4 regions of the Dickeya sp. CFBP 2040 genome follow, and region 3 is predicted to be linked to each of the others. Evidence: predicted binding sites of a transcription regulator. Region 3 holds the regulator's gene; each other region holds the start of a gene.
The links. The regulator sigma-54, encoded in region 3, starts transcription at its own class of promoters, with help from an activator protein. The targets are predictions, from matches to a motif close to GTTGGCACANNTTTCGCTNT.
Positions count from the first base shown of each region.

Region 1: a site for sigma-54 is predicted at 1,239-1,258, ahead of glnA (glutamate--ammonia ligase). Genes of this name have one in related genera too.
Region 2: a site for sigma-54 is predicted at 1,848-1,867, ahead of glnK (P-II family nitrogen regulator). Genes of this name have one in related genera too.
Region 4: a site for sigma-54 is predicted at 1,765-1,784, ahead of Dpoa2040_RS07155 (gamma-glutamyltransferase family protein). Genes of this name have one in related genera too.

Region 1 covers NZ_JAAVXH010000086.1:50,758-53,903, forward strand. Annotated here, with positions in the region: gene typA (ribosome-dependent GTPase TypA) at 1-963, opposite strand, end outside; gene glnA (glutamate--ammonia ligase) at 1,338-2,747, shown strand; gene glnL (nitrogen regulation protein NR(II)) at 2,954-3,146, shown strand, end outside.
Region 2 covers NZ_JAAVXH010000084.1:33,663-36,808, forward strand. Annotated here, with positions in the region: gene tesB (acyl-CoA thioesterase II) at 1-11, shown strand, start outside; gene amtB (ammonium transporter AmtB) at 106-1,398, opposite strand; gene glnK (P-II family nitrogen regulator) at 1,442-1,780, opposite strand; gene Dpoa2040_RS11215 (SmdB family multidrug efflux ABC transporter permease/ATP-binding protein) at 2,074-3,146, opposite strand, start outside.
Region 3 covers NZ_JAAVXH010000113.1:126,091-129,236, reverse strand. Annotated here, with positions in the region: gene ptsN (PTS IIA-like nitrogen regulatory protein PtsN) at 1-232, opposite strand, end outside; gene hpf (ribosome hibernation promoting factor) at 320-607, opposite strand; gene rpoN (RNA polymerase factor sigma-54) at 632-2,065, opposite strand; gene lptB (LPS export ABC transporter ATP-binding protein) at 2,111-2,836, opposite strand; gene lptA (lipopolysaccharide ABC transporter substrate-binding protein LptA) at 2,852-3,146, opposite strand, start outside.
Region 4 covers NZ_JAAVXH010000055.1:5,102-8,247, forward strand. Annotated here, with positions in the region: gene Dpoa2040_RS07145 (transporter substrate-binding domain-containing protein) at 1-548, opposite strand, end outside; gene Dpoa2040_RS07150 (MurR/RpiR family transcriptional regulator) at 825-1,664, opposite strand; gene Dpoa2040_RS07155 (gamma-glutamyltransferase family protein) at 1,825-3,146, shown strand, end outside.

The DNA.
Region 1 (3,146 bases), on a different contig from region 3:
CTTGCCGCAGAACGGCGAGGTGTTGACGCAGAAGTACATGGTTACGGTCGGTTCATCTACCGACAGCGCCGGCAGCGCTTCCACACAGGACGTATCACAAATGGTGTCGGAAATATTCAGTTCACCCAGACCGGTGATGGCAATAATGTCACCTGCTTCCGCCAGCGCGCTTTCAATACGCTGCAAACCAAGGTGACCCAGCACCTGACTCACTTTACCGTTGCGTACTTTACCTTCGCTGTCGATGATGCTGACCTGCTGGTTCGGTTTCACCACACCGCGTTTGATACGACCAATGCCGATAACGCCAACGTAGTTGTTGTAGTCCAACTGGGAGATCTGCATCTGAAACGGGCCGTTGAGATCAACACTCGGCGCTTCAACGTGTTTCACGATGGCTTCAAACAGCGGGGTCATGTCTTCCGCCATATCGTTATGGTCCAGACCGGCGATGCCGTTCAGCGCGGACGCATAAACAATCGGGAAATCCAGTTGTTCGTCAGTCGCACCCAGGTTCACAAACAGATCAAAGACCTGATCGACTACCCAGTCAGGACGCGCGCCGGGGCGGTCAACCTTATTAATGACAACAATCGGCTTCAGGCCATGAGCAAAAGCTTTCTGGGTCACGAAACGCGTCTGCGGCATCGGGCCGTCCATCGCGTCTACCAGCAGCAGTACAGAGTCCACCATGGACATCACACGTTCTACCTCACCGCCGAAGTCGGCGTGTCCTGGGGTATCGACGATATTGATGCGGTAGTCGTTCCAGTTGATGGCAGTGTTTTTAGCGAGGATGGTTATCCCACGCTCTTTTTCCAAATCATTGGAGTCCATAACACGTTCGGTAGCGTCATTACGCTCACCCAACGTACCGGACTGTTGCAGCAGCTTGTCAACCAGGGTGGTTTTTCCATGGTCAACGTGCGCAATAATAGCGATGTTACGCAAATTTTCGATCACAGCTTTGCCTCAGGCATTTTAGAAATAGCGCGCTATTGTACACGTATTAATCGAGCGACTGAACAAGATCACAATCATCTTCCACAAACAACCTGCAGATAGCCGCTCTGTGATCCCTTTCACGGTGCAATAAATCAGCACCACGCAAATATAGAGCACTTATTTAGTGCAACAACACCAAAACAGAGCACCAAATTGGTGCAAAAAACCCTCTTGGTACAATACATGAGGACACAAAAAACCAGCAGGAATGCCGATTAGAACTATTCTTAAAAGTTGGCACAGTTTTAGCTATATGTTTTGTACGGTAACAACATCATTCCACAACGATATTCGTTCCACGACGATAAATGACACAATCGGGAGAACCAAGTATGTCAGTAGAACACGTTTTGACGATGCTGAATGAACATGAGGTGAAGTTTGTTGACCTTCGCTTCACTGACACCAAAGGTAAAGAGCAGCACGTCACCATTCCAGCCCACCAGGTTAATGCTGACTTCTTCGAAGACGGCAAAATGTTTGATGGTTCCTCGATTGGCGGCTGGAAAGGCATCAACGAATCCGACATGGTGTTAATGCCGGACCCGACTACTGCGGTTCTGGACCCGTTCTTCGAAGAGCCGACTCTGATCATCCGTTGTGACATTCTGGAACCGGGTACCATGCAGGGCTATGACCGCGATCCGCGTTCCATTGCCAAACGCGCCGAAGATTTCCTGCGCGCTTCCGGCATCGCTGACACCGTGCTGTTCGGGCCTGAGCCGGAATTCTTCCTGTTCGACGACGTGCGCTTTGGCAGCAGCATCTCCGGTTCTCACGTTGCTATCGACGACATCGAAGGTGCCTGGAACTCCAGCACCAAATACGAAGACGGCAACAAAGGCCACCGTCCGGCTGTGAAAGGCGGTTACTTCCCGGTTCCGCCGGTAGATTCTGCACAGGATCTGCGTTCCGCCATGTGTCTGACCATGGAACAAATGGGCCTGGTGGTTGAAGCACATCACCACGAAGTAGCAACCGCTGGTCAGAATGAAGTGGCTACCCGCTTCAACACCATGACCAAGAAAGCTGATGAAATTCAGATTTACAAATACGTTGTTCACAACGTAGCGCACGCCTTCGGAAAAACCGCAACCTTTATGCCAAAACCGATGTTCGGCGATAACGGTTCTGGTATGCACTGCCACATGTCTTTGGCTAAAGATGGAGCCAACCTGTTCTCCGGTGACAAATACGGCGGCCTGTCTGAAACTGCGCTGTTCTACATCGGCGGCGTGATCAAACATGCTAAAGCAATTAACGCGCTGTCCAACCCGACCACTAACTCTTACAAACGTCTGGTTCCGGGTTACGAAGCACCGGTTATGCTGGCTTACTCTGCCCGTAACCGCTCTGCCTCCATCCGTATTCCGGTGGTATCCAGCCCGAAAGCACGTCGTATCGAAGTGCGCTTCCCGGACCCGGCTGCCAACCCGTACCTGTGCTTCGCTGCACTGCTGATGGCCGGCCTGGACGGTATCATCAACAAGATCCACCCTGGCGATGCCATGGACAAGAACCTGTACGATCTGCCGCCGGAAGAAGCGAAAGAGATCCCAACCGTAGCGGGTTCTCTGGAAGAAGCGCTGAATGCCCTGAATGCGGACCGCGAGTTCCTGACCCGTGGCGGCGTATTCACCGACGACGCTATCGATGCTTACATCGAACTGCGCCGTGTTGAAAACGACCGCGTTCGCATGACGCCGCACCCGGTTGAGTTCGAACTGTACTACAGTGTGTAACCCCCCCACATCTGGACGGCAGGACAAAGAAAATGATGTTCATACTGCCGTCTGATGACTGTTTTTTATTTATGTTTATTTTTGTTGCCGTGGAAACTTTTCAGCCCATCTTCGGATGGGCTTTTTTCTCCACAAGATATCTTACAGTTGCTACTTAAATTACAATCCAGAATAGTGTGCACTAAAATGGTGCGGGAGTCTGCGTTATGGCAACAGGCACGCTGCCCGATGCTGGGCAGATCCTCAATTCTTTAATAAACAGTATCTTGCTGCTGGATAAAGATCTGGCTATTCACTACTCTAACCCGGCAGCCCAACAGCTTTTAGCCCAAAGTTCCCGCAAACTCTCAGGAACGCCACTACCGGAGCTGCTCGGTTATTTTTCACTGAATATCGATT
Region 2 (3,146 bases), on a different contig from region 3:
ATGGGCAATAATCGCTAATTTGAGATGTAAAAAAACCACCTTTTTCAAGGTGGTTTTTTTGAGTTCATTAGGGTAACAGTGATATCCGTTACCGAACGAGAAAAATTATTGGTTGTACGCGTTTTCGCCGTGGCTGTTGACGTCCAATCCCTCACGCTCCTGTTCTTCCGGAACACGCAGACCAACCGCAATATCCGCAACCTTGAAAGAGATGAACGCAGCAACACCAGACCATACGATAGCAACAATCACGCTAAACAGCTGAACCCATACCTGATGAGCCATGGTCACACCCTGAGCATAACCAGTACCACCCAGTGATGAAGCAGTAAACACGCCAGTCAGCAAGCATCCGACGATACCACACACGCCATGCACACCGAACACATCACAAGGATCGTCAACACGCAGCCATTTCTTCAGCACGGTCACGCCCCACAGGCCAGCAAAACCACCAGCAAAGCCGATCACCATTGCGCCACCGATACCCACAGTACCCGCTGCTGGTGTAATGGCAACCAAGCCCGCGATACAACCGGAACAGGCACCCAACAGAGAGGGTTTGCCACGAGTAACCCACTCACCCAGCACCCATGCCAGGATTGCAGCGGCAGTAGCCACCACAGTGGTCAGGAACGCCAGACCAGCAATATTGTTAGCGGCGGCAGCAGAACCCGCGTTAAAACCGAACCAGCCGATATACAGGATAGCGGTACCTAAAAACACTGTCGGCAGATTGTGTGGTTTGAACGCCTCTTTACCGAAACCGACACGTTTGCCCAACAGTAATGCGCCAACCAGACCAGCCACTGCAGCATTGATATGCACCACCGTACCACCGGCGAAGTCCAGCGCACCATCTGCCGCCAGATAACCTCCACCCCATACCATATGAGTCATCGGCAAATAAGACAACGTGAACCACAGTGCAGAGAAGATCAACACAGCAGAGAAACGCACGCGTTCACCCAAAGCACCAAGCACCAAGCCTACTGTGATACAAGCAAAGGACGCCTGATACGCCACATGAATAAACTGGTAAAAAGTACCGCTGACTGAGTTGATATCAATGCCATTCAGCATGAAGTTAGTCAGACCACCAAAGAACGGGCTGCCGGTGCTAAATGCCACACTGTAGCCATAAATCACCCACAAGATGCAGACCAGGGCAAAAGCTACTGTTATTTGGGTCAGCATAGACAGCACGTTTTTGCTGCGAATCAAACCACCGTAGAACAACGCCAGACCAGGAAGCGTCATGAACAGTACCAATGCCGTACAAATCATCATGAACGCGTTGTCCGCCTTATCCACTACAGGTGCCGGCGTATCCGCCATAGCCCATGCTGGAAGCATGGCTGCCGCCCCTAAACCTAACGACAAGGAAAATTTCTTCATTTTTTCATTCATCCCTATTTAATAAGGCTAAATCAGGTAATAGTTATAGTGCGGCTTCATCAGTTTCGCCGGTACGGATACGGATGACACGCTGCAGTTCCGCAACAAAAATTTTGCCATCGCCAATCTTACCCGTGTAAGCGGCTTTGCTGATCACATCAATAACTTCATCCAGTTGGTCATCAGCGATCGCAATATCGATCTTCACCTTTGGCAAAAAATTAACGCTGTACTCTGCGCCGCGATACAATTCTGCGTGCCCTTTCTGGCGCCCAAACCCTTTCACCTCAGTGACGGTAAGCCCCTGGATGCCCACAGAAGACAGTGCTTCACGTACATCTTCCAGCTTGAACGGTTTAATTACCACAGTAACCAGTTTCATCCTCATCCCCCTAACCATGTAAGTTCAGGCTATTGCCCGTCACTCTCAATATCTCCACGCATCACTTAAAGCAAATCGTGTGCCACAAATCCCACACCGATATAAAAGCGATGAAACGTGATGCTTTAAAGACAGAAAAGAAGATGACTGGATGAAGTATGAACACTAAATGGGAAAAACAGGAGCGCGTGACGCACAAAAATAGTGCATCACGCTTAGTTTCAGTGCAACACACTGTACAACAAGGAATGATCTGCCAAATTATGGTGCGAAATGCTGCACTGCGTTGGCAGTCATGGTGCCTGAGAGATCAGTGCGACGGAGTCATGTGGCTGCGAAAAAGTTAATTCCTTGCCCGCCTGCTGCAGTTGATACATCTGATAGTATCGGCCTTCCTTTGCCAGCAATTGTTCGTGCGTTCCCCGCTCCACCGTTCTGCCATGATGCAGCACCAGAATATTGTCTGCTTCGACAATAGTAGACAAACGATGCGCAATCACCACCAATGTTGTATAGGAACGCACCAGCCGCAACGCTCGCTGGATAGCCTGTTCAGTACCGGAATCGATATTGGCGGTCGCTTCATCCAGAATTAAAATTCTTGGAGTCGCCACCAGCACCCTGGCCAACGCCAGTAGTTGCTTTTGCCCAACGGACAGGTTATTGCCCTGCTCGCCAATCCGACTATGAATGCCTTCCGGCATGTCACGCACCAGCGATGCCAGTTGCACCATCTCCAGCGCCTGCCAAACTATTTCCTCACTGATGTCACGCCCCAGTGTGACATTCGCGTACATAGAATCGGCCAACACCACTGGATCCTGCTGCACCATCGCCACATGCTGGCGCAATACCTGATGCGATAAGCTCGGCAACAGACGATTATCCAGACGAATTTCCCCGCTATCTGGTGCGTAATACCCCATCAGCAGGTTTGCCAGCGTACTTTTACCACTCCCGGTATGCCCAACTAACGCGACAAATCCCCGATCCGGCACATGCAGCTCAATGTGATGCAACACCGGCCTGTCTTTATGATAAGAAAACGTCACTTTATTGATATCAATGCGCCCACTCTCTAACGCACGAATATCATCACCGTATTGCTGACAGGCACCATCCATCAATTCAAAAATACGCTCTCCGGCTACAACGGCCTGCTGCAACATCGATTGCTGGGTGGTCAATTCAATCAGTGGCTCATTCAACCGGCCTAAATAGTTGATAAAGGCATACAACACCCCAACGCCTACAGAACCGACAGCACTAAACCCAAATTGTAGCAACAGACCGCACATCACCAGTGCCGAAAACAGGCTTAGCAGTGGGCGCAACAGGAACCCATCCAACCTCAGTGTCTGCATAC
Region 3 (3,146 bases):
CGTCCTCCAGCTTGCCGTGAGGAATGGCAATGCCGTTGCCGATACCGGTACTGCCCATGCGCTCACGGGTCAGAATGGCTTCAAATACCATCTGAGGAGGCAGGTTGAGCTGTCTCGCGGCCAGTTCACTGATGATTTCCAGTGCGCGCTTTTTGCTCTGGCAGTGGACGGCGCTACGCGTGCACTCCTTACGGAGGACAGCGCTAAGTTGCATAACGGGCTCGTTGTTCATGATACGTTCACTTAACGACACTGTTGCCTTCGGTTACCAGCCTGCCATGGGCAGGCTGGTTGCTGTCCCTGCACCTGAAACGCAAAATCAGTGCTGTTTCAGTTTATCCTTATGTTTGTTTAACTGTCGTGCCAGTTTGTCGATCAACAAATCGATGGCGGCATACATATCGTTCGCTTCCGATGTGGCATGCAGCTCACCGCCATTGACGTGGATAGTGGCATCCGCAATGTGCAGGATCTTTTCCACTTTGAGTACCACGTACACCTGATTGATACGATCAAAGTATTGCTCAAGTTTGGCGAATTTTGAGGTTACGAATTCGCGCAAAGCATCCGTAATTTCGACGTGGTGTCCGGTAATGTTAAGCTGCATATCGTCTTCCTTCTCATGTAGGGGTCACACCAGCTGTTTACGCTGGTTTGACGGCGGGATAGATAAAGACTCTCGATACTTGGCGACAGTGCGGCGAGCTACAATGATTCCCTGGTCGGAAAGCAGTGAGGTCAGCTTGCTGTCGCTCAGCGGTTTAGCGGGATTTTCCGCTGCAATGAGTTTTCTCACCAGCGCACGGATGGCGGTGGATGAGGCCTCGCCGCCGTTGTCAGTGTTGACGTGGCTGGAAAAGAAATACTTCAGCTCAAAAATACCGCGCGGACTGTGCAGAAATTTCTGGGTCGTCACGCGGGAAATAGTGGACTCGTGCATATCTACAGCCTGAGCGATATCCGCCAGCACCATAGGTTTCATAAATTCTTCGCCGTGCTCAAAAAACGCCTGCTGCTGTTCCACAATGCAACGGGTCACTTTCAGCAGCGTCTCGTTACGGCTTTCCAGGCTCTTGATAAGCCAGCGGGCTTCCTGCAGATGGCTGCGGATGAACTGCCCGTCGCTGTCGTTACGCGCCGTACTGCCGAGAGCGGCATATTGCTGATTGATTTGCAGTCGTGGCACGCTGTCGGTATTAAGCTCCACCGCCCAATGACCCTGAATCTTGCGCACCAGCACATCTGGAATCACATACTCGGATTCGCCGGTATTGATAGACTGCCCAGGGCGTGGGTCCAGCGATTGGATCAGCGCCAGCGCTTCTTTCAGCACCTCTTCTTTGAGACGACTGGTACGGATTAGGGTGCGAAAATCATGGTTAGCGAGCAGATCGAGGTAGTCGCTGACGATAAGTTTAGCCTCTGTTAAACGAGGCGTGGTGCTATCGAACTGCGAGAGTTGTACCAGCAGGCATTCGCGCAAATCGCGGGCAGCCACGCCGACAGGGTCAAAACGCTGTACGCGCTTTAGCACTGCTTCCACTTCTTCCAGCGTCACCTCGTCATTGCCGATGCTGTCTCGAATATCGTCCAGCGACACGGTCAGGTAACCGGTATTGTCCACTGCGTCCACAATCGATGTGGCGATAGCCGAGTCGGTATCGGAAAACGGCGTCAGTTCCACCTGCCACATCAGGTAATCCTGAAGTGTTTGTGTGGTTTCGCCCTGATAAACCGGCAATTCTTCGTCACGGTAGTCAGTGCTGGTGCCGGACGGGGTGCCAGCGGTGTAGATTTCATCCCAGGCGGCGTCGAGCGGCAACTCGTCGGGCATCTCTTTTTGTTCCAGCGCCTCGCGGGTGTCCAGCGTTTCGCTGTCGCTGTTTTCCTGGGTTTCCACTTCGTCATGAATATCGGCCTGCTCCAGCAACGGGTTGCTTTCCAACGCCAGTTGGATCTCCTGCTGTAGTTCAAGCGTGGACAACTGCAGCAGGCGGATAGCCTGCTGTAACTGCGGTGTCATAGCCAGTTGCTGGCTGAGCCTGAGTTGCAAACCTTGCTTCATAACGCGCGTTAACTTCCTTTTGAATTATCAACCTAAAACATGACGTCAGAGTCGGAAGCCTTCGCCCAGATAGACTCGTTTTACCTGCTCATTCGCCAGTATATCCATCGGGGAGCCGTGGGCAATAAGCTGTCCTTGACTCACGATATAGGCGCGCTCACAGACATCAAGCGTTTCACGGACGTTATGGTCGGTAATCAACACGCCCAACCCGCTATCGCGCAGATGTTCAATGATTTTCTTAATATCGATAACCGAAATCGGGTCTACCCCTGCAAACGGTTCGTCCAGCAGGATGAACTTGGGATTGGCGGCCAGCGCACGGGCTATTTCCACCCGGCGGCGTTCACCACCGGACAGCGATTGTCCCAGACTATCTCGCAGGTGAACAATATGAAACTCTTCCATCAGTTCGTTGGCGCGATCCTGCTGCTGCTCGCGGGTCAGATCTGTTCTGATCTCCAGCACCGCCATCAGGTTGTCGTAAACGCTTAGTCGCCGGAAAATCGAGGCTTCCTGCGGCAGGTAGCCAATACCGCGACGGGCGCGATCATGCAACGGCAGCAGGCTGATGTCTTCATCATCGATCACGATGCGGCCTTCGTCGCGCGGAACGATACCGACAACCATGTAGAAGGTGGTGGTTTTCCCGGCCCCATTAGGTCCGAGCAGTCCAACGATTTCGCCTGAATGTACATTCAGGCTGACGTTTTCCACCACTTTGCGGCCTTTATACGCCTTGGCCAGATTTTCGGCGATTAGTGTTGCCATGGATTAGCGCGTTACTCACTGTTGTTTGGCGGGCTTGCTGGTATTGCTGCCAGGCTTGGCGCTATTCTGCGCGCCTTTATCCTGCAACTGTGTTGGGACCAGGACGGTGGTGACTCGTTTACCTTTGTCGCTGAATGCTTCCATCTGCTGCTGCTGAACCAGATAAGTGATGCGATCACCTTTGACATTGCTGTCCAACTGTTCCAGGTAAGCATCGCCGGTCAGGATGACCAGTTGCTTGTCCATCTCATAACGCATCTTTTGAGCGTGGCCTTTGACCGGTTTGCCGTTGTCCTGCATCTGATAGAAC
Region 4 (3,146 bases), on a different contig from region 3:
TGACCAGACAGATAGGCCGACAGCGTAGTGTTGTTATCTTCATAACGTTTGATATCAGCGGTCTTGGGCGCAATATCAGTCAGCACCATGTCTTCCACCGCGCCGCGGGTAACGCCGACGGTTTTGCCCTGCAATGCCTCCGGCGCGCTGACATCGGTGTCTTTCGGACCGAATACACCAAGGAAGAACGGCGCGTAGGCACTGCTGAAATCGATCACTTTTTCACGTTCCGCATTTTTACCCAGGCTGGAAATCACCAGATCGACCTTGTCGGTCTGCAAATACGGCACGCGGTTAGCACTGCTCACCGGCACCAGCTGCAACTTTAGTTTCATCTCACTGGCCAGGTAACGCGCCATGTCGATATCGTAACCCTGCGGCTGTAAATCGGTGCCGACCGAGCCAAACGGCGGGAAGTCCTGTGGCACAGCGACGCGCAACACGCCGCGCTTCTGGATATCCTGTAGTTGATCTGCCATTGCCTGCCCGGCCTGAACCATCAACAGAGCCGCACCCACCACCGCCAAAAAACGTTTTCCGATCTTCATTGCTGTGCCCCCGGTTAAGTTAGTTTGAAACCAAAGATTCTTCAATAGAAACATTGAAACCTTTGTTGCAAAGTAAAAAGCAAAATACATGCCAGATAATCAGTTGGTATTTTGCGGTAATAAACAGAGAGGAATGCAGGTTGATTCAGGTGATAAAGGGAGGTGTTCGCTGTTGAACGGTACGTCCGGACACGAGTCCGAGACGCACAACAAAAGGGCATAAAAAGAGGAATGCATTGCACCAAAAAAGAACAATCGCACCAGTAAAGCGCGTGGTTAGCGCTGTTCCAGCTCATCCAGTTGCAGATAAAGATCGGCAATATCGTGAATACGCTGACGTCCATCCGCCAGCATCTGATGCAGCAACGCGTTACTGATCAGGTTGACCAGACTCATGGCACTGGCATAGCTGTCAAAAGCCGAAACGCTGTCCAGCGGTGCGGTCAGCGACCAGGAAGCCAGTGGCGGTAACGCGTGGACTTGCGGTTCGCACAGCAGCAGTACTGGAATCAGCCGGGCACGTAGTTGTTGCAACAGTGGCTGAATCAGGCGCGGACGGCGACGGAACGCCACCACCACCACCACATCCTGCTCGTCGAGATCCGCCAGTTCTTCCGCCAGTGTCTGACCGGGCTGCGCCAGCAGCGGCACCTGTGGGCGAATTTGCAACAGTTGCTGACGCAAGTGCAACGCCACCGGGTAGCTGTTGCGCAGCCCCAAAATACATACGCGCCGGGCCTGCTGTAGCGCGGTGATCACCGCGCCAAACTGCTGCGGGTCAATCTGGTTGACCCACTGCGTCAGGTTGGCCATCTCCTGCTTATAATGGCGCGCCAGCAGGGTGTTGCCTTGTACCGCGTCCCGGTTATCGGTCAGAGGCATCCCGTTCTGGCGCAGGGTGCGCAGTTCATCACGCATCTCCCGGTAGCTGGGATAACCGAGACGGCGGAACAGGCGACTGACCGTAGCCTTGGAGACGCCACTCAGCCGCGCCAGCTCAGCGCTGTTGTAGCTGATGAGATCATCCAGATGGTCAAAGATAAATTCCGCCACCCGCTGTTCCTGCGGCGATAGTTCGCTGTACTGGCTGCGCAACCGTTCATCAATCTGCTTCATGCCTGCCCTTGTCACTGTTTGAACTTTGCAACTTTTGTTTCATTATTTCGGCGCTATGATGAACATAACATACAACCGGTGGTCGGCAGCAAGCTGAAAAGATGGAACGGCTTTTGCTTAGCATCGACCACCCTACCATCACATAAGAGCCTTATCACTCATGATGCAAAGCAATATCGCCCCATCGGGTATGGCAGTCACACCGCATCATCTTGCCAGCGCCAGTGCGCAGCGTATTTTACGTGCCGGAGGCAATGCCATTGAAGCGATGGTAGCCGCCGCCGCTACGGTTGCGGTGGTTTATCCCCACATGAACAGCCTGGGCGGCGATGGTTTCTGGCTGATCGTACCGCCGCAGGGCGCGCCAGTCGCCATTGACGCCGGTGGTGCCGCCGGGTCGCTGGCGACGCGCGCACGTTATGCCGGTGAAAGCCGTATTCCTCATCGAGGCCCCAACGCCGCACTAACCGTGGCCGGAACGGTAGGAGGATGGCAGGAAGCGCTGAATTACGCCGCCGAGCAGGAAATTAGCCATGCGCTGCCGCTCGCTACACTGTTGGAAGACGCCATCGGCTATGCCCGCAACGGCATTCCGGTCACCCAGTCGCAGGAAGATGCGCTGACCAGCCGCCATCACGAGCTGAGCGACTTCCCCGAATTCTGCCGCGTGTTCATGCCGCAAGGCACGATTCCACGTACCGGCAGCCGTTTCATCCAGCCGGATCTCGCCGATACCCTGCAACAACTGTCCCAGGACGGACTGGACAGCTTTTACCGCGGCGCGCTGGCGGCACGCATGGCGCAACAAACGGCTGCGCTGGGCCTGCCGGTTACTGAAAGCGACCTGGCGAATTATCATGCCCGCCGTACCACACCGCTGGTGCTGAAACACAGCCACGGTGACGTCTTCAATCTGGCGCCGCCGACGCAAGGGCTGGTATCGCTGGCGATTCTTGGCATCACTGATCGGCTGGAGATGGCGGATCTGAGCGACAGCCAGACCATTCACCGCGTCGTAGAAGCCACCAAACTGGCATTTGGGCTGCGCGATAAATACATCACCGACCCGAAACTGATCACGCAGGATATTCAGGCGCTGTTATCTGCCGGCCAGTTGGATACCTTGAGCCGACACGTTGACACCCGCGCCGCCGCTCCCTGGGGCGAAGGCAAAGGGCCGGGCGATACCGTCTGGATGGGCGTGTGTGATCGCCACGGCTTTGCGGTGTCGTTTATCCAGAGCATCTACCACGAATTCGGCAGCGGCGTGATATTGCCAGGCACCGGTGTGCTGTGGCAGAACCGTGGCGCCTCCTTCAGCCTGGACCCGAACCACTTGCTGGCGCTGGAACCGGGCAAACAACCGTTTCACACCCTCAACCCGGCAGCCGCACGCTTGTCTGACGGACGCACGATGGTCTACGGCTCAATGGGAGGCGATGGTCAACCACAGACGCAGGCAGCGCTGTTCATTCGCCATGT